DNA from 4 places in the Streptomyces sp. NPDC093546 genome. Region 1 is predicted to be linked to each of the others. Evidence: riboswitches for the same ligand, from Rfam matches in the RefSeq annotation. Region 1 holds a riboswitch; each other region holds the start of a gene.
What was found. A riboswitch is a leader RNA that binds a small molecule or an ion and turns the genes downstream of it on or off. The one in region 1 is predicted to bind cyclic di-AMP.
Positions count from the first base shown of each region.

Region 2: linked by a shared signal. The riboswitch ahead of ACIRNI_RS24560 (C40 family peptidase) and the one ahead of ACIRNI_RS16620 (peptidoglycan DD-metalloendopeptidase family protein) in region 1 are both predicted to bind cyclic di-AMP.
Region 3: linked by a shared signal. The riboswitch ahead of ACIRNI_RS03105 (M23 family metallopeptidase) and the one ahead of ACIRNI_RS16620 (peptidoglycan DD-metalloendopeptidase family protein) in region 1 are both predicted to bind cyclic di-AMP.
Region 4: linked by a shared signal. The riboswitch ahead of ACIRNI_RS23380 (transglycosylase family protein) and the one ahead of ACIRNI_RS16620 (peptidoglycan DD-metalloendopeptidase family protein) in region 1 are both predicted to bind cyclic di-AMP.

Region 1 is NZ_JBIWJG010000006.1:361,342-366,212, reverse strand. It holds gene ACIRNI_RS16630 (MBL fold metallo-hydrolase) at 1-67, opposite strand, end outside; gene ACIRNI_RS16625 (SGNH/GDSL hydrolase family protein) at 163-957, opposite strand; gene ACIRNI_RS16620 (peptidoglycan DD-metalloendopeptidase family protein) at 1,129-2,031, opposite strand; cyclic di-AMP (ydaO/yuaA leader) riboswitch at 2,036-2,194, opposite strand; gene ACIRNI_RS16615 (tyrosine-protein phosphatase) at 2,641-3,453, shown strand; gene ACIRNI_RS16610 (DUF6126 family protein) at 3,478-3,594, opposite strand; gene ACIRNI_RS16605 (helix-turn-helix domain-containing protein) at 3,617-4,231, opposite strand; gene ACIRNI_RS16600 (aspartate aminotransferase family protein) at 4,292-4,871, opposite strand, start outside.
Region 2 is NZ_JBIWJG010000012.1:115,551-120,421, reverse strand. It holds gene ACIRNI_RS24575 (DUF397 domain-containing protein) at 1-43, opposite strand, end outside; gene ACIRNI_RS24570 (helix-turn-helix domain-containing protein) at 64-933, opposite strand; gene ACIRNI_RS24565 (ATP-binding protein) at 1,174-1,614, shown strand; gene ACIRNI_RS24560 (C40 family peptidase) at 1,673-2,152, opposite strand; cyclic di-AMP (ydaO/yuaA leader) riboswitch at 2,157-2,351, opposite strand; gene ACIRNI_RS24555 (hypothetical protein) at 2,980-3,186, shown strand; gene ACIRNI_RS24550 (urease subunit gamma) at 3,411-3,713, shown strand; gene ACIRNI_RS24545 (urease subunit beta) at 3,729-4,040, shown strand; gene ACIRNI_RS24540 (urease subunit alpha) at 4,033-4,871, shown strand, end outside.
Region 3 is NZ_JBIWJG010000002.1:16,674-21,544, reverse strand. It holds gene ACIRNI_RS03125 (PLP-dependent aminotransferase family protein) at 1-175, opposite strand, end outside; partial or broken gene ACIRNI_RS03120 (carboxymuconolactone decarboxylase family protein) at 223-698, shown strand; tRNA gene ACIRNI_RS03115 (tRNA-Met) at 744-817, shown strand; gene ACIRNI_RS03110 (PP2C family protein-serine/threonine phosphatase) at 986-2,149, shown strand; cyclic di-AMP (ydaO/yuaA leader) riboswitch at 2,377-2,513, shown strand; gene ACIRNI_RS03105 (M23 family metallopeptidase) at 2,525-3,694, shown strand; gene ACIRNI_RS03100 (aldo/keto reductase) at 3,874-4,824, shown strand; gene ACIRNI_RS03095 (PrsW family intramembrane metalloprotease) at 4,864-4,871, opposite strand, start outside.
Region 4 is NZ_JBIWJG010000011.1:98,758-103,628, reverse strand. It holds gene ACIRNI_RS23395 (hypothetical protein) at 1-93, shown strand, start outside; gene ACIRNI_RS23390 (cytochrome P450) at 90-1,379, shown strand; gene ACIRNI_RS23385 (transglycosylase family protein) at 1,545-2,483, shown strand; cyclic di-AMP (ydaO/yuaA leader) riboswitch at 2,757-2,927, shown strand; gene ACIRNI_RS23380 (transglycosylase family protein) at 2,931-3,641, shown strand; gene eno (phosphopyruvate hydratase) at 3,896-4,871, shown strand, end outside.

The sequences.
Region 1 (4,871 bases):
CCCCCGCCGGGTCCGCGCCGAAGGCGGCGGGCCGCAGCGCGCGCAGCCGGGACCACGACGGTCGCATGGGCGTGGTGTCGGAGCCGGTCACAGGACCTCCAGAGCTAGGTCCCTCCATTATGGGCAGGGGGTCCGACAGCCCGGGGTGCGCCCCGGGCCCGGCTACAGCGGCAGCAGGTCCGGGCGCTTGGCCGAGACGTGGTCGCCGGAGCTTTCGCCGCGCAGGCGGCGGCCGATCCAGGGCACCAGGTACTCCCGCGCCCACTGGATGTCGTCGCGGCGCACCTCGAGCGGGCCGCGCGGCGGCAGGGGCGGCCACGGCTGGTCCGGGTCGGCGGGGACCTCCACGCCCAAGACCTGGCCGGCGCGGAGGGCGACGCGGGTGTGGCCCTCGGCGGACAGATGGAGCCGGTCCGCGTCCCAAGCCCGCCTGTCCTGGACGGTCTTGAGGGACCAGAGGTCCAGCACGGGGCAGCCGTAGCGGTCGGCGACGGCGCGCACATGGCCGTTGTACGTGGCGATCTTGCCGCGCAGGTGGCGCAGCACCGGCACGCCGCGGGTGTCGAAGCCGGTCGTCACCAGCACGGTGCCGACCACCGAGGTCAGGTCGGCGACGGCCCGCTCGAAGCGTTCGGCGACGTCGTCGGGGTCGCTGCCGGGCCGGATGATGTCGTTGCCGCCCGCGCAGAAGGTCACCAGGTCGGGGGCGAGCTCCTTCGCCCGCGGGAGCTGCTCCTCGACGATCTGGTCGAGGAGCCGTCCGCGTACGGCGAGGTTCGCGTACCGGAAGTCGTCCGGCTCGGGCAGCCGGTCGGCGAGGAGCACCGCCAGGCGGTCGGCCCAGCCGACGAACGTGCCGTCGGGTCCGGGGTCTCCGACGCCCTCGGTGAAGCTGTCACCGATCGCCACGTACGACCCGAATACGTCACTGTCTCTGAAGGTCGAATCGTCTGCCACGGGAGCACATCCTGCCTCCTTCCCTGTGACCTACGCGACCGTAAGGAGGGGTTGACGTAGCGTGAGATATGCCACCGGTCAAGATTCGTCCAAGCCGGAATACGCCGCTGCCCGGCACCGTGGAGCACGGTGCCGGACAGAGGGGGTGGCCGACGGTGCGTCGACGGTGCGTCAGATCGAGACGCCGTGCTGGCGCAGGTACGCCAGCGGGTCGATGTCCGAGCCGTAGCTGGGGCTGGTGCGGATCTCGAAGTGCAGGTGCGGGCCGGTGGAGTTGCCGGTGGACCCGGAGAGGCCGATCTGCTGGCCGCCGCTCACGCTCTGGCCGGAGGAGACGGAGAGCTGGGAGAGGTGGGCGTACTGCGAGTACGTGCCGTCGGTGTGCTTGATGACGACCTCGTTGCCGTACGAGCCGCTCCAGCCGGCCGAGACCACGGTGCCGGGGCCGACGGCCTTGACGCTGGTGCCGGAGGAGGCCGCGAAGTCGACACCGGTGTGGTAGCCGGAGGACCACATGGAGCCGGAGGCGCGGTACGGGGTGGTGATCGAGGAGTCGACCGGGGCCGTGAAGCCGGAGCCGGTGCTCTTCGGGGCGGACTGCGCCGGGGCTGCCTTGACCGCCGGGGCCTCGGCCTTGGCGGCGGAGCGGGAGGCGCGGGCCTCGCCGCGGTCCTCGTCCGCCTTCGGCTTGGCCTTGGCCTTGGCCGGGGCGGCCTTGGCGCCGAGGGTGAGCTCCATGCCCGGGAGGATCAGCGACGGGTCCTCACCGATGACCTCGCGGTTGTCCTTGTACAGCTTCTGCCAGCCGCCCTTGACGTTCTTGTTGTGGGCGATCTTGGCGAGGTAGTCGCCGGCGACCACGGTGTACGTACGGGGCGCGGGCTTGGCGGCGGTCTGCGCGGCGGCGACCACCTGCTGCGGAGCGGTCGCCGGCGCGGCGCTCTGCTCCGCGGCGTGGGCACCGGTGGCGCCGAGCAGCGGAAGGGCGAGGGCCGCGCCACCGGTACCGGCGGCGACGAAACCACGCGTGAGCGTGCTGGACTTGGGACGGCGGTGCTTACCCTTGGCGGGCATGGCGAATTCCTCTCCGGCGCCTGCGAGGTGAGCTGTCGGGTTCGGGCTGGAGATGCCCGGCCGCGTGGTGACGCGACTTAACCCCGAGCCGGTCCCGGAATTCCGGGATCGGCGGACTTACCTTGGGTCCCCCGCTCCTGCCACACGTGGGTGGGTGCTGAATTCCGGGCCGGCGGCAGGATTCGGCGGTCCGGCCGGATTGCGGTGACCGTAGGACAGTCGGGTCGGCGCGAACAAGCCGCCGCTTTCCCGTGTGCATTCCTTTGCACCGCACCGCTGCGGATTACCGGTCACCCTCCGTGGATTACGGATCATGAATTCCCGGTGAGTGCAGGGGAATTGCGGAAGGGGCCCGGCCACGGACGGTCACTTTTATGACGCTGCTCACGCGCCGATGCCCATCTCCCGTTCTATCGGGGCACGTTATGCCGAACACCCCAATACGGACAGAAGCGCCATACGCCTACGAGCCGCCGCAGCCGTCGAGAGGGCGGACAGGAGGACGGACCGAGCACCCGTGCGGATGATTGCCCCGGGAACCCAATGTCGTATCGTCGGATCGCGACATCGTCGGCGGCCGGCGCCGACGTCAGACGCGGAGGAGTCCCCGTGACGCAGCAGGTGCCGCAGGCCCCGTCGAGCGAGCCCGAACTGTCCGGTGTGCGCAATTTCCGGGACGTGGGCGGGCTGCCGACGGTGGACGGGCTGCGCATCCGGCACGGGCGGCTCTACCGCAGCGGCCACCTCGCGCACGCCACCGGGGAGGACGCGGCGTTCCTCGGCTCCCTCGGGCTGCACACGATCTTCGACTTCCGCAACGCCGCCGACCAGAAGCTCGAAGGCCCCGACATCGAGCTCCCCGGCGTGCGGAACGTGAACATCCCGCTCACCGACCCGGCCGACGGCGCCGAGTTCTGGCGGATGGTCCGCGACGGCGACCTCGACCAGCTGCGCCAGATCCTCGCGGACGGCCAGGCGGCGGCACGGATGTCGGCGTCGTACCGCACGATCATCAAGGAGCGCACGGCGGAGCACAGCCGGGTGGTGCACGCCCTCGCCGAGGACAGCGTCCCGGCGCTCATGCACTGCGCGGCGGGCAAGGACCGGGCAGGGCTGTCGATCGCGGTGACGCTCCTGGCGGTCGGCGTCGAGCGGGAGGCCATCGAGGCGGACTACCTCAAGTCCAACGACCCGCACCGCCGCTACAAGGTGCACCGCAGCGACAGCTCCCCGGCCGGTATGTCGCCCGAGGTGATGGAGCTGCTCAGCCCGCTCTTCGACGCGCGCCTGGAGTACCTGGCGGCGGCCTTCGCGACCATCGAGGAGACCTGGGGCACGACCGACCGGTACCTCTCGGAGGGTCTGAAGCTGGCGCCCGAGACGCGGGAGCAGCTGCGCGAGCGGCTCCTCGACGCGGGCTGAGCCCCGGGGCCCGAGCCGGGCTCGTCAGCCGGCGCCCAGCGCGAAGAGCAGGTACAGGAACGCCGCGAAGAGGTGGCCGGCCACCAGGTAGGCGAAGAGCCGGACGACGAGCCCGCGCGGGAACTTCACTTCGTAGGACATGGGGTCCTCCCTCTCGGGGACGTCAGCGGTGGGTGCCGGGGCCGCCGAGGCACAGGTCGGCCGCGGCGCTCTGCAGGAGCGTGTGGACGAAGAGCAGCTCGGCCCCGCGGCGCCCGGCCGCGGCGATGCGGTGCGGGGTCAGCGAGTCGAAATGCGCGCTGTCGCCGGGGTCCAGGACATGGACCACGTCACCGAGCACGAGCCGCACCCGGCCGGTGAGGACGTAGAGCCACTCCTCGCCCGGGTGGACGCGTACGAGATCGCTCTGGCCCGCGGCGTACGGCACCTCCACCCGCAGCGCCTGCAGGGCGCGCCCCGCGCCACCGGCCTGGTGGTACGTCCAGCCGTCCGCCTCCACGGGCTCGGCGCGCCCGGCGCGGACGATCGGCTCGCGCTCCGGTGGGACCTCGCCGAGCAGCTCGGACACCGTCGTACCGTAGACACGGGCCAGGCCCAGGAGCATGGGCAGGGACGGCTGGCGCCGTCCGGTCTCGAGGCGGGAGAGGTGCGCGGGTGACAGGCCGGCGCGCCGGGCCGCGGACTCGAGCGTGAGGCCGCGGCGGCGGCGCAGCTCGCGCAGCCGGGGCGCGACGTCCGGCAGCGCTTCCGGTTCCGGTGGGCCGGCAGGGGTGGTCATGCCCCCATTGCGCCAGGAATGGGCCTGGGAGGCAATTTTCTTGCCTCTGAGGCAAAAAGATCAGCGGTTGGCGACCGCCTGCTTCATCAGCGTCTTGCCGAAGTCCCACATCAGGCCGCCGCCCGCGTGGGCCTCGTCCATGACGGCCGTGAAGGCGGCCATGAACCGGTCCACCTCGCGCTCGCCGATGATCAGCGGCGGAATCAGCTTGATCACTTCCAGGCGGTCCCCGGAGACCTGCGTGAGGATCCGGTGGCGCTGGAGCAGCGGGACGACGACCATCTGGGCGAACAGTCCCTTGCGGGCCGCCTGGAGCATCGTCCAGCGGCTGCGCAGGCCCAGCGAGGACGGGCGGCCGAACTCCAGCCCGATCATCAGGCCCCGGCCGCGTACGTCGTGCAGCAGCTCGTAACGGTCCACGAGCGCCGCGAGGCGGGTCTTCAGCAGCTCGCCGGTGAGCCGTGCGTTGGCCACGACCTCCTCGTTCTCCAGTACGGAGAGGACGGCGAGGCCGGCCGCCATGGCCTGGGCGTTCGATCCGAAGCTGGCCGAGTGGACGACCACCCGGTCCATCGACGAGAACACCTTCTTGAAGATCCAGTCCTTGCCGAGGGTGGCGCCCACCGGCACGTAGCCGCCG
Region 2 (4,871 bases), on a different contig from region 1:
GCCGCCAGTGCGGGCCATCGTGGTGTGCGAGGTAAGCAGACATGTGGGGTGCCTTGCCTCTCCCTACGCGCCGTCACCGATCCCGGCGATGAGTTCCGACGACTCCTCGGGCGTCAGGGCGAGCGCCTGCATGGTGCGGAACGCGGCGCAGTACGCCTCGAGGTCTTCCGAGCGTTCGAGATAGAGGCTACTCGTCAAGTGGTCGAGAACCACCACATCCAGATCAGACATGTTCGCGAACGAGAAAATAACGAAAGGCCCGGAGAGGCCGACGTACCCGCCCACCGCGAACGGCAGCACCTGCAACCGCACATGGGGCAGGTCCGCCAGCTCCCGCAACCGCCGCAGCTGGGCCCGCATCACCCCCGGGCCGCCCACCTGCCGCCGCAGCACCGCCTCGTCCAGTACCGCCTCCAGACGCAGCGGCGGATCACCGAACAACACCTCCTGGCGGGCGATCCGGACCTCCACCAGTGAGTCGACCGCCGTCGCCGGCAGCCCGTCCAGCGCGGCGCGCGTCACCGCCCGTGCGTAGTCGGGCGTCTGCAACAGGCCCGGCACCACCGAGGTCTCCAGCGTGCGGGCCCCGCAGGCCTGCGACTCCAGGCTGATGAAGTCCTGGTACTGCGGCGGCAGCACGCCCCGGTACGCGTGCCACCAGCCCGTGCCGCCGCCGTCCGCCGCCGCGCCGGACAGGGCCTCCACCAGCGTGCGCAGCCGTGGTTCGCGTACGCCGTAGGCGTCGAGCAGCCGTGACACGTCCGCGCCCGTCACCCCGCTCGCACCCGTCTCGATCCGGCTGACCTTCGACTGGTGCCAGCCGACGAGCCGCGCCGCGTCCCGGCTGGTGAGCCCCGCTCTCAGGCGCAGCCGCTTCAACTCCTCGCCGAGCTTGCGGCGTCGCACCGCCGGACCGTGTCGCGTGCCCCGCACGACCGCCCCTCCTCCCACCCTCCGGAACGCTGGACCAACCCGCCAGTCTGCCCGCCGGAACCGCTCTCGCGTAGCAGGGTTCACCGCTTCGAGCGACAGATATATGCATATCTTGGGGGATCGGCCCCACCTGGGGCGACATAGGTGGCAGTCTGGCGCGAAGCGCAATCCGAGGCCGTCCTCGCACAACATCCGCTCCCTGTCGGAGTCCGGCCCCGGTGGGAAAGGGACAGCGTCGCCATGGCAGACCATCAGGAAGCATCCGTCACTCTGCCGAGCGATCCAGCCTCGGTCTCCGCAGCCCGCAGATACGTGGCGGACGTTCTTACCGAATGGGGGCTGCCGGCCGAGTCCGACACCGCGGACGCGGTACGGCTGATCGTCTCCGAGCTCACGACCAACGCCGTTCAGCACACCTTCGGACAGTCCCCGACCTTCACGGTGGACATCCGGCTGGAGCGGGACGAGCAGCTGCGCATCGGCGTCACCGACAGCCACCCGCGCTGGCCGCAGCGCCTGCCCGCGGCCGTCCAGCAGGACAACGGGCGCGGCATGGTCATCATCCGCTGGCTCGCCGCCGAGCGCGGCGGCCGCCTGACGGTCACTCCGACCGGCGACGGCGGCAAGACGGTGTGGATCGCCCTGCCCTGGTCCGTCCCGTCCGTCCCCGTCCGGGGCTGACCGGCCCCGCACCGCAGGTGTGCACGCTCCGTGCGGTACGGGGGCTTGGGGCCTCGCGTCAGCGCACGCGTCCGTAGTAGACCGACTTCGACCAGATGCGGTCGAGCTTGACCACCGAACCCGACTTCGGTGAGTGCCAGATCTTGTTGTCACCGGCGTACAGGCCCACGTGGTAGACGCGGCCACCGGAGTGGAAGAAGACCAGGTCTCCCTTCTGCCGCTGCGACGCGGAGAGGTGACGGGTCTTGTTGTACTGCTGCTGCGCGGTGCGGGGCAGCGTCTTGCCGGCCTTCTTGTACGAGTAGAGCGTCAGCCCGGAGCAGTCGAAGCGGGACGGGCCCGCTGCGCCGTACGCGTACGGGGAGCCCTTCTTCGACGCGGCGACGTTCAGCGCCTTCGTGGCGAGCGTCGCGGTGGCGGCCTCGGCGTCGGAGACGGCGCCCGGTGCCAGCATCGTGCCGCCGACGGCGGCGAGCGTCAGTGCCGAGACGGCACCGGCTCGGGACAACAGAGACGGGACATGCATCTGCGCGGTCATAGCGCAACCCTTCGTCAGCCGCCTGTGAAGGATGACCTGTCGGGTTCGGGCTGGCGAAGTTGCCCGGCCGCTGACGCGGCTTCACCCCAAGGGGCGGCCATGGTGCGCTCGCCCCGTACTGCTTGGGTCCTCCACTCCTGCCGATCCACTCCTGTCGACCAGTCGTCCGGACGGCGGCAGGACTCGGCGTCCGCCCGGACCGCCCCGCCGCGGTGGCGGGGGCTTGTCGTCGAAGGGATCTTGACCCATGACGGGACGAAATTCCGAGCCGAAACGGAAGTTTGTGAGGCTCCTCACGACTGATCCATTCGAGTGGACAGGGGCGTTTTGGCGCGACGCGGCGGCCGATTGATGATCCGTGTACCAGCGGCGGAGCGTGATGTTCCGCCAGATGTGTACAGCAGCGGCGCAACTCGTGCAGTGCGTAATTCCCTCGTTTGCGTACGCCGAACGAGGGTGGCTCGTTGGCCCGTCTGCGCCCATCCGTGCTACGCGGAAATCCCTCATCAGGCGGGCTCCTGAGGGAGCGTCACCCGCGCTGTTCGGCATTCGCCATCGAGAACACGGAGCGCACGCGCCAGCGTCCGGGTGTGCGCCTCGCCCTCCCGTGGTCACGCGTCGCGCTCAGTGCCTCCCGCGGTGCGGCCGTGCGCCCGGCGAGCGCCCGATTGGGCCCGCTCCAGGGGTGCGGACGCGTGCGGGATCGTTTCGTCGTCCTCGTGCGGGTGACCGGGCGCGTACCCGGGGTGCGGAGGTGGGTAGCCAGGGGCCGACTCGAACCAACCGGCGGGTCAGGACCCGTCACTCTGCCCCAGGAGGGAATCCGTATGCGTCGCATCGCGGCCGTCGTCCTCGGAACCATCGCACTGCTCGGATCCACCGCCACCACCGCCTCGGCGGTGCCGGATCCCACCGCCGTCGTCGACTGCGTCGTTACCGGCGCGACCGACCTGACCGCCGTCGTCGACCCCGCCTCCCTCGCCATCCCCCCGGAGGTCCCGGGCGTCCCGGGAGCGAACTGCCTGGCCGTCTGAGGCGGACACCACGGCTCGTATACGAAAGGGCGGCTGCCCCGGCGGGGCGGCCGCCCGCATCCCATGGCCGGGCAAAGCCGTAGTTAACCTCCTGGAAAAACTTCTGCCCGAGATTGAAATATCTCTCCCTCACAATCGTTTCCGCAGGTCAACAGAGTGTTGAAGCCGGATAGGGTCCCGCTGCTGCCCGGGGTCGCGCCGGGCGGGAACATGTGAGGTGAAACGTGCAACTGAGCCCGCACGAGCAGGAGCGCCTGCTCATTCATGTCGCTGCCGACGTCGCGGAGAAGCGCAGGGCACGCGGGGTGCGGCTCAACCACCCCGAGGCCGTCGCCCTGATCACCGCGCACATCCTGGAGGGGGCCAGGGACGGCCGGACCGTCGCCGAGCTCATGGCGTCCGGGCGCAAGGTCCTCAGCCGCGACGACGTCATGGAGGGCATCCCCGAGATGATCCACGACGTCCAGGTCGAGGCGACCTTCCCCGACGGCACCAAGCTCGTCACCGTCCACGAGCCGATCGTCTGACGGGGAACGCCACCGATGATCCCCGGAGAGATCCTCTACGCCGACGAGCCCGTGCCCCTCAACGAAGGCCGCCCCGTCACCCGCCTCACCGTGCTCAACGCCGCCGACCGGCCCGTCCAGGTCGGATCCCACTACCACTTCGCCGAGGTCAACCCGGGCCTCGTGTTCGACCGCTCCGCCGCCCGCGGCCTGCGGCTCAACATCGCCGCCGGTACCGCCGTGCGCTTCGAGCCCGGCATCCCCGTCGACGTCGAACTCGTCCCCCTCGCCGGCCGCCGCGTCGTCCCCGGCCTGCGCGGACAGACCGGAGGAGCCCTCGATGGCTGAGCTCGCCCGCCCCCAGTACGCCGACCTCTTCGGCCCCACCACCGGTGACCGGATCCGCCTCGCCGACACCGACCTGCTCGTCGAGATCGAGGAGGACCGCTCCGGCGGGCCCGGCCGCTCCGGCGACGAGGCGGTCTTCGGCGGCGGCAAGGTGATCCGCGAGTCCATGGGCCAGGCCCGCACCACCCGCGCCGAAGGCGCCCCGGACACCGTCATCACCGGCGCCGTCGTCATCGACCACTGGGGCATCGTCAAGGCGGACATCGGCATCCGCGACGGCCGCATCACCGGCATCGGCAAGGCCGGCAACCCCGACACCATGGACGGCGTCCACCCGGACCTCGTCATCGGCCCCGAGACCGAGATCATCGCCGGCAACGGCAAGATCCTCACCGCGGGCGCCATCGACGCGCACATCCACTTCATCTCGCCGACCGTCGTCGAACAGGCCCTCACCTCCGGCATCACCACCCTCGTCGGCGGCGGCACCGGACCCGCCGAGGGCAGCAAGGCCACCACCGTCACCCCCGGCCCCTGGCACCTCGCCCGGATGTTCGAGGCGCTGGAGACGTACCCCGTCAACATCGGTCTGCTCGGCAAGGGCAACACGATGTCGCGCGAGGCGATGCACTCCCAGCTGCGCGGCGGAGCCCTCGGGTTCAAGATCCACGAGGACTGGGGCGCGACCCCGGCCGTCATCGACGCCTGCCTCGGCGTCTGCGACGAGACCGGCGCCCAACTGGCCATCCACACCGACACGCTGAACGAAGCCGGGTTCGTCGGCGACACCCTCGCCGCCATCGCGGGCCGCACCATCCACGCGTACCACAC
Region 3 (4,871 bases), on a different contig from region 1:
TACCGGGGGCGAGCCGGCCGCCGCGTACGGCGTCGCGCAGGGCGGTGAGGAGCGCGGCGCGGCGGCTGCCCGTACGGGACAGCTCCAGGTGGAGGTCGGCGCCGATGCGTTCGGCCGCTTCGGCCCAGGAGCCGGCCCGCGATCCGACCGGTGAATTGACCTCTGATTCAGGCATGGAAATGCACCCTACAGGCGGTCTTTCCGGCGCCTAGATTCATGGACATGACGACGAACACGCACAGGGACACGCACACGGACGCCGTTTCCCGGATCAACTTCGCGAAGGCCGCTCCCCAGGCGTTCAAGGCCCTGATCGGCTTCGACGCCGCGCCCGCCAGGGCCTGGACCCCGCCCTGGTCGAGCTCGTACAGATCCGTTCCTCCCAGCTCAACGGCTGCGCGTACTGCCTGCACATGCACACCACCGACGCGCGCAAGGCCGGGGAGAGCGAGGAGCGGCTGCACATGGTCGCCGTCTGGCGCGACGCGGCGCGCTTCTTCACCGAGCGGGAGCGGGCCGCGCTCGCGCTGACCGAGGCCGTCACGCTGGTCGCGGCGGAGGGCGTGCCGGACGAGGTGTACGCGCGCGCCGCCGCCCAGTTCGAGGAGGGCGAGCTCGGGCAGCTGCTCGCGCTGATCTTCACCATCAACACCTGGAACCGCATTGCCCTCAGCACGGCGAAGGTGCCGGGCGAGTAATTGGTGTTGATCTTGCTCCGCATGGCGTAGGGTGGTGTTTACCGACGCGGGGTGGAGCAGCTCGGTAGCTCGCTGGGCTCATAACCCAGAGGTCGCAGGTTCAAATCCTGTCCCCGCTACTGATGACGACGAAGACCCGGTGCCCCAAGGCACCGGGTCTTCGTCGTCATGTCGTGCGTGTGCTGCATGTCCTGGGTGGTCGCCCGGTCGCCCGGTCGGCCGATGGCGGGGCATCCTGCGGCGCGGCTCCGGACGGTGTGCGCGGGGCCCGCCTACCGTCCGTAACCGTGGGTGACAACGGCGACAGGGCCTGGGGTCGGAGCGCGCGACGCGCGAAGGTGCGCCGCTTCCTCCGGGTGGCGCCCGTACTGATGATCGTCGGCGGGGTGGTGTTCGACCTGCTGACGCCGCCCCGGTTCACGGCCGTGCCGCTGTTCACCGCCGCCCCGCTCGTCGCCGCGCCGTTCTTCACCGTACGGATCACCCTGGTGGCCGGGACCGCCGCCGTCCTGGCACTGGCCGGGCTGCGCCTCCACAGCGGCACGCTGGACGAGGCCCCGTCGATCACGGAGCTCGTCACCCTGATCACGGTCTCGGCGTTCGCGCTGATGATCAACCGGGTCGTGCGGCGCAGCGGCGAGCGGCTCGCCTCCGCCCGCGGCATCGCCGAATCCGCGCAGCGCGCCGTGCTGCCGACGCCGGCCGAGCGGATCGGTGGCCTGCGGGTGGCGGCGCGGTACGAGGCGGCGCAGGCGGACGCGTTCATCGGGGGCGATCTCTACGCCGTGCAGGACACGCCCTACGGGGTGCGGCTGGTGGTCGGGGACGTACGAGGGAAGGGGATGGGCGCGGTCGAGGCGGTGGCGGTCGTGCTGGGTGCGTTCCGGGAGGCGGCCGAGCAGGAGAGCTCGCTGGAGGGGGTGTCGCAGCGGCTGGAGCGGGCGCTCGCGCGGGAGGGGACCCGGCGCGACGGGCTCGACGCCTTCGAGGGCTTCACCACCGCCGTGCTGGCCGAGGTGGTGCGCGGCGAGGCGGTGGTGCGGATCGTCAACCGCGGCCACCCGGAGCCGCTGGTGTTGTACGCCGACGGGGGCCTGGAGCGGCTGGAACCGACCGAACCCGCGCTGCCGCTGGGGATGGCGGACCTGGGGCCGTGGCCCGACCGCGCGGACGAGGTGCCGTTCCCGCCCGGGGCGACGCTGCTCTTCTACACGGACGGGCTCTCCGAGGCGCGGGACGCGAGCGGCGCCTTCTACGACCCGGCGGAGCGGCTGGCGGGGCGGAGCTTCGCGGGGCCGGGGGAGATGCTGGACACCCTGGTCGAGGACGTACGGCGGCATACGGGGGGCGGGGGGACGACCGACGACCTCGCGCTGCTGGCGGTGAACACGCCTCAGGGGCAGCGGGCCGCGGCGGCGGGAGCATCCGGGGCGACTGGGCACGGAGGGTGATCGCTGTGGAGCCCTCCGCATAACATTTGACTAACCGTCAGAAAGTGTGGTGAGGCACACGGGGCATGAGGGGCAGTCAACTTAGCTGCCTATGCCCGTTTGTGGGGCGGTATGCCGGGGGCTACGTGGTTAATGATCAGTAGGAACGGCTTGGAATCACGGCCCCGCGTCTATTAACGTTCGATAACGCAGCGCGGTCGTCCCAGCCGACGCAAGAGCGACGGCACCGTGCGCGCGCGCCGAATTCCGCAAGGGAACCGGGGAACCACCACCTTGGGGTGAATCGGGCCGCATCGCCGGCCTGAAGGAGACCTTCCTGCTCCGAACCCGTCAGCTAACCCGGTAGGCGAGAAGGAAGGAAAGGAGTGCGCCCCCGTGGCGTCCAACAGGCCTGCCCCCGAAGCGCCGTCTGCTCCATCGGCCTCCCCGGCCGCCCCCGCCTCCCCGGCACCCCACTTCGTCGACTCCTTCGGCCCGGGCCCCGGTTCCGGTGCGCCCGCGGAGGGTCAGTGGGAGGAGTGGAACCCCACCGAGGACACCGTCCGTCCCGTCCGTGGCCGCCACCGCGTGGTCAAGCAGCGCGGCGGGCTGGCCCGTAGTTCCACGGTCCTGGGCGTGGGCGTCATCGCGGCCGTCGGCGCCGGAGGGATGGCCACCGCGCAGGACAAGCCGGCGGTCTCCATATCCCTGCCCGACCTGTCCGGCGCGATAGCCGACAGCCTTCCGGACGCCGAGTCCATGCCGGGCATCGGCTCCCTGATCTCCGACGACGGTGCCGACGGCGGTTCCGGCGGCTCTTCCGCGGACGCCCGGCTGACCGCCGCCGCGCCGCTGACCGCCGGGTCCCTCGCCGCCGACGACGGCTCCGCCGGGGACCGGGCCGAGAGCGGCGCGAGTGCCGGCGAGGCCCTGCGGGCGCGCATCCTCCAGCAGGCCGAGCAGCAGCAGGCGTCCGCGGACGCGGCGGCGAAGCTCGCGGCCGAGAAGGAGGCCGCCGAGCAGGCGGCCGCGCTGGCCAAGTCCCAGCAGACCGCCGCCGAGAAGGAGGCGGCCGCCGAGGCGAAGGCGAAGGCCGAAGCGGCGGCGAAGGCCGAGGCGGAGGCCGCGGCCAAGGCGGAGGCCGAGCGGCTGGCCAAGCTCGCCGGCAGCTACGCGCTGCCGACCTCCTCGTACACCATCACCTCCACCTACGGCCAGGCCGGCAACATGTGGTCCTCCGGCTACCACACCGGCCTCGACCTCGCGGCCCCCACGGGCACCCCGGCCAAGGCCGTGCACGGCGGCACCGTCAAGTCGGCCGGCTGGTCCGGCTCGTACGGCTACCGGATCGTCCTGGAGCTGGAGGACGGCACCGAGGTCTGGTACTGCCACCTCTCCTCGATGACGGTCGGCGCCGGGCAGAAGGTCGCCACCGGCGAGACCATCGGGCGCGTCGGCGCCACCGGCAACGTGACCGGGCCGCACCTGCACCTGGAGGTCCACACGGCGGGCGGCGGCGGAGTGGACCCGCTGGCGTGGCTCCGCGGCAAGGGCCTGACCGTCTGACGGCCCGACTCTCCGACGGCCTGACCGTCTGAACCACCGTCTGACGGAATGACCGTCCGACGGCCCGCAGATTCCGGTGGCCCTGGCGTTCCACCCCCCGACGCCAGGGCCACCGGTTCCTTCGCCCCATGGGCGGATGCCCGGAATACGGCACGTCACGCGGGGTGTTGAGGTATCGCATGACCTCACTTCCCCTTCGCAGGCTGGGTACGTCCGACCTCCACGTCTTCCCCCTCGGTCTCGGCGGCAACGTCTTCGGCTGGACCGCCGACGCCGCGCAGTCCTTCGCCGCCCTCGACGCGTACGCGGCAGCCGGCGGCAACTTCGTCGACACCGCCGACACCTACTCGTCGTGGGCCCCCGGCCACCAGGGCGGCGAGTCCGAGACGGTCATCGGTGACTGGATGGCCGCCCGGGGCAACAGGTCCGACGTCATCGTCGCCACCAAGGTCGGCAGCCACCCCCAGTACAAGGGGATCGGCGCCACCACCATCAAGGCCGCGGCCGAGCAGTCGCTGCGCCGCCTGCGGACCGACTACATCGACCTGTACTACACCCACGTCGACGACCCGGCCGTCCCGGTCGAGGAGTTCGTCCCCGCACTGGACCGGCTGGTGAAGGAGGGCAAGGTGCGGGCCGTCGCCGCCTCCAACATCTCCGCCGAGCGGCTCCAGGAGGCGCTGGACTTCTCCGCGCGCGAGGGCCTCGCCTCCTACGTCGCGCTCCAGCCGCACTACAGCCTCGTCTCGCGCGGCACCTACGAGGGCGCCCTGCGCGACACCGCCGAGCGGGCGGGGCTGTCGGCCGTGCCGTACTGGGCGCTGGCCTCCGGGTTCCTCACCGGCAAGTACCGGCCGGGCACGCAGGTCGACAGCGCGCGGGCCGAGGGCGCCGCCAAGCACCTCGCGACCGAGCGGGGCCGCGAGGTCCTCGCCGCGCTCGACACCATCGCCGGGGCGCGCGGGATCGAGGTCTCGAGCGTCGCGCTGGCGTGGCTGGCCGCGCAGCCGACCGTCGCCGCGCCGCTCGCCTCCGCCCGCACGGTCGAGCAGCTGCCCCCGCTGCTCGCGTCCGCGGAGCTGGAGCTCACGGCGGACGAGCTCGCCGTGCTGACGGCCGCGTCCGCGTAGCGCTGGTCAGGGCCCCGGGGTCCGGCCCCGGGGCGGGCGTCAGGCCC
Region 4 (4,871 bases), on a different contig from region 1:
GCATGGATGCGTAAAGCCGCCGAAGCCGGTCACCCCGTGGCCAAGAAGGCCCTCGCCGCCGAGGCGGACGGGGCGGATACCGTCGAGGGGTGAACGCCCCGAACCACGCGAACCCTGCCCCCGAGCTCTTCACCTGGGAGTTCGCCACCGACCCGTACCCCGCCTACGCCTGGCTCCGCGAGCACGCCCCCGTGCACCGCACCAAGCTGCCCAGCGGGGTCGAGGCGTGGCTCGTCACCCGGTACGCGGACGCGCGGCAGGCGCTCGCCGATCAGCGGCTCAGCAAGAACCCGGCGCATCATGACGAGCCCGCGCACGCCAAGGGCAAGACCGGCATTCCGGGGGAGCGGAAGGCGGAGCTGATGACGCACCTGCTCAACATCGACCCGCCGGACCACACGCGGCTGCGCAGGCTCGTCTCGAAGGCGTTCACGCCGCGCCGGGTGGCGGAGTTCGCGCCGCGGGTGCAGGAGCTGACGGACCGGTTGATCGACAACTTCGCTACAAAAGGGAGCGCCGACCTCATTCACGAGTTCGCGTTCCCGCTCCCCATTTACGCGATTTGCGACATGCTCGGCGTCCCGCCCGAGGACCAGGACGACTTCCGGGACTGGGCCGGGATGATGATCCGGCACGGCGGCGGGCCGCGCGGCGGGGTCGCGCGGTCGGTGAAGAAGATGCGGGGCTATCTGGCCGAGCTGATCCACCGCAAGCGCGAGGACCTCGGGGACGACCTCATCTCCGGGCTGATCCGGGCGAGCGACCACGGCGAGCACCTCACCGAGAACGAAGCCGCGGCGATGGCCTTCATCCTCCTCTTCGCCGGGTTCGAGACCACGGTCAACCTCATCGGCAACGGCGTGTACGCCCTGCTGCGCAACCCCGGCGAGCGCGCCAGGCTCCAGGAGTCCCTCGCCGCCGGTGAGCACGGGCTGCTGGAGACCGGGGTCGAGGAACTGCTGCGGTACGACGGGCCCGTGGAGCTCGCCACGTGGCGGTTCGCCACGGAGGAGCTCACCATCGGCGGGGAGCGCATCGCGGCGGGCGATCCGGTGCTGGTGGTGCTCGCGGCCGCCGACCGGGACCCGGAGCGGTTCGTGGAGCCCGACACCCTGGACCTGGCGCGGCGCGACAACCAGCACCTGGGGTACGGGCACGGCATCCACTACTGCCTCGGCGCGCCGCTCGCCCGCCTCGAAGGGCAGACCGCGCTGGCGACGCTGCTGACCCGGTTGCCGGACCTCCGACTCGCGGTGGATCCTGCGGATTTGCGGTGGCGCGGGGGGCTCATTATGCGTGGACTGCGCACGCTCCCGGTTGAGTTCACCCCCTTTGGGGAGGGTTCCAGCGGGCCACCGAGCATGACGATCCGTCAGTAATGTGATCTTCGCGTAATCTCCCCTGCATCGACTTGTGACTAGCGTTCGAATGCCGCTACGTTCACCGTCACCTCAGCAGTCACGCGAAAGGCACACCGCATGCGCTCCGGGAACGGCAGGCACCGTCGACCCCGTCAGGCCCCCGCCATCGTTGTCGCGGCAGGGGTGACCGGATCCGCCATCGCCCTTCCGCTGCTCGGCGCCGGCTCCGCGTCGGCCGTCGACGCCCACACGTGGGACCGGGTCGCCGAGTGCGAGTCCGGCGGCGCGTGGAGCGCCGACATGGGCAACGGCTTCTACGGCGGACTCCAGCTCTCGCAGGAGACCTGGGACGCGTACGGCGGCAAGCAGTACGCCCTGCGCCCCGACCTCGCCAGCCGCGCGCAGCAGATAGCCGTCGCGGAGCAGGTCTACGCCGCGACGGGCGTCAAGGCCTGGGAGACCTGCGCCCCCATCGTGGGCCTGGGCGGCGCCACCGGCGCGAAGCCGGACGCCGAGCCCGGTGCCACGCCCGGCGCGTCCTCCGGCACCGCGACGCCCGAGGCCACCCCGGACGCCGCTCCCGACGCGTCCGCTCCGGCCGACGCCGGCCAGCCGGTGGAGCCCACCGAGCCGGTGGCCCCCGCCGACCCGGTCGAGAGCCTCCTGCCGACCGAGCCGGCCGAGCCTGCCGCTCCCACCACGCCGGGAGCCGCACCGGAGACGGCGGCCCCGGCCGCCCCGCCCGTCCCCGGCAAGGGCAAGCACCGCGGCGCGCCCGACCCGGCGGAGCCCTCCGCGGAGTCCCCGGCGGCGACGGACCCGACGGCGACCGATCCGGCCGCGCCGGAAGCCGGGAACCCTACGAGTACCGACAATTCGGTCAGTGGGCGCGAAACGGACGGCCGCACCTCCCGAGGTGACGGCGCGACACGCGACCTGGCGGACGCCCAGCCGGGCACCTACACCGTCCGTCCCGGCGACAGCCTCTCCGCCATCGCCGCGGCGAAGGACCTCGAAGGCGGCTGGACCGCCCTCTACGACGCCAACCGCCAGACCGTGGGCGCCGATCCGGACCTCATCCTCCCCGGCCAAAGCCTCGATCTGGCCCCCGCGCAGCGCTAGTTGGCGGGGGGTATTGGTGCCCCTATGTCCGGATCTGCGCCAGTGAGACATGGGTCTCTTTGTGCCAACTGGCGCCTCACGAACGCACGATGTGTCCGATCCGCCCCTCACCTGCGCAAACGTCCGTCAAGCGCAGGGCGGTAGGGGCGGATTGACCCGGATGTCCGTCTTTGAACTTCACCGGGCTCTGTGATTACGGTCTTTATCGCTCGCCATCGCGGGCCCCTTCGACCGGTACGCCGAATCCTGCCGCCGGACGCAAGGGAACAGTCGTCGCGTCATGCGCCGAAGGCAGGAGCGGGGGACCCAAGGTAGGTGCCGACCCCCGGCCGTCGAAGGACGGTCCGTGAGCCGGCTTGGGGTGAGGCCGCGCGAGTCGCGCGGCGGGGCAGCTCATCAGCCCTAACCCGACAGCTCACCTCGCAGGCGTCGGTGAGGAGAATCTCCATGCTGTTTTCCAGCAAGGTTTCCGGCAAGGCCAAGCACCGTCGCCCCTCCAAGGCGGTCCGTTTCGCCGCGTTCGCCGGCATCACCGGCGTCGCCGTGGCCGCCCCGCTGATGGGCGCCACCTCCGCCTCGGCGGCCACCTCCGCCGAGTGGGACAAGGTCGCCCAGTGCGAGTCCGGCGGCAACTGGTCCATCAACACCGGTAACGGCTACTACGGTGGCCTGCAGTTCTCGGCCTCCACCTGGGCCGCGTACGGCGGCACCGCGTACGCCGCCACCGCCGACCAGGCCAGCAAGGCGCAGCAGATAGAGATCGCCGAGAAGGTCCTGGACGGCCAGGGCAAGGGCGCGTGGCCGGTGTGCGGCGTGGGCCTGTCCAACGCCGCGTACGACGGCGGCGCCGCCGAGCGCACGGCCGAGCAGCCCACCACCCGCAGCGAGCAGCGCACCGCGCCGAAGGCCGCGCCCAAGGCCGCGGAGGCCCCCAAGGCCGCGCCCAAGGCCGAGGCGAAGAAGACCGTCACCACCCCGACCGGCAAGAAGGTCGCCAAGGGCGACGGCGAGTACAAGGTGAAGGCCGGCGACACCCTCAGCACCATCGCCGAGGCGGAGAACGTCGAAGGCGGCTGGCAGAAGCTCTTCGAGCTGAACAAGGACATCGTCGAGGACGCCGACCTCATCTACCCGGGCCAGCAGCTCCACCTGAGCTGACCCCCCGACGGCCCCGGCCCGAGTCGCCCCTGCGGCGGCGGGCCGGGGCCTTCGCGGTTACCGGCGGGTAAACATTGTGGGCTTTTGCCCCGTAAACAGGGCCCTCGGGTCGTTTTTCGTCCCACGAGGCGGGCGTCGGCTGGCCCCGGCCCCCCGGCCGGATAGGCTCTTGTCGCACGGCGCAAGGCCAAAGAGACCCTGCACCCTGCACCGCTCGCGTCACACATTGCGTCACATCCCAGAAGGAGATGCTCGTGCCGTCCATCGACGTCGTCGTAGCCCGGGAAATCCTGGACTCCCGAGGCAACCCCACGGTCGAGGTCGAGGTCGGCCTCGACGACGGCAGCACCGGCCGTGCTGCCGTCCCGTCCGGTGCCTCCACCGGTGCGTTCGAGGCCCTCGAGCTCCGCGACGGTGACAAGGACCGCTACCTCGGCAAGGGTGTCGAGAAGGCCGTCCTCGCCGTCATCGAGCAGATCGGCCCGGAGCTCGTCGGCTACGACGCCACGGAGCAGCGGCTGATCGACCAGGCGATGTTCGACCTGGACGCCACGCCCGACAAGTCGTCGCTCGGCGCCAACGCCATCCTCGGCGTCTCCCTCGCCGTCGCGCACGCCGCCTCCGAGGCGTCCGACCTGCCGCTCTTCCGCTACCTGGGCGGCCCGAACGCGCACCTGCTGCCCGTTCCGATGATGAACATCCTGAACGGCGGCTCGCACGCCGACTCCAACGTGGACATCCAGGAGTTCATGATCGCGCCGATCGGCGCGGAGTCCTTCTCCGAGGCCCTGCGCTGGGGCGCCGAGGTCTACCACACCCTGAAGAAGGTCCTGAAGGACAAGGGCCTGTCCACGGGCCTGGGCGACGAGGGCGGCTTCGCCCCGAACCTCGACTCCAACCGCGCCGCCCTCGACCTCATCCTCGAGGCCATCAAGCAGGCCGGCTACACCCCGGGCAAGGACATCGCGCTGGCGCTCGACGTCGCCGCGTCCGAGTTCTACAAGGACGGCGCGTACGAGTTCGAGGGCAAGTCCCGCTCGGCCGCCGAGATGACCGACTACTACGCCGAGCTCGTCGAGGCGTACCCGCTGGTCTCCATCGAGGACCCGCTGTTCGAGGACGATTGGGACGGCTGGAAGACCATCACCGAGAAGCTGGGCGCCAAGGTGCAGCTGGTCGGCGACGACCTGTTCGTCACCAACCCGGAGCGCCTGGCCCGCGGCATCGAGG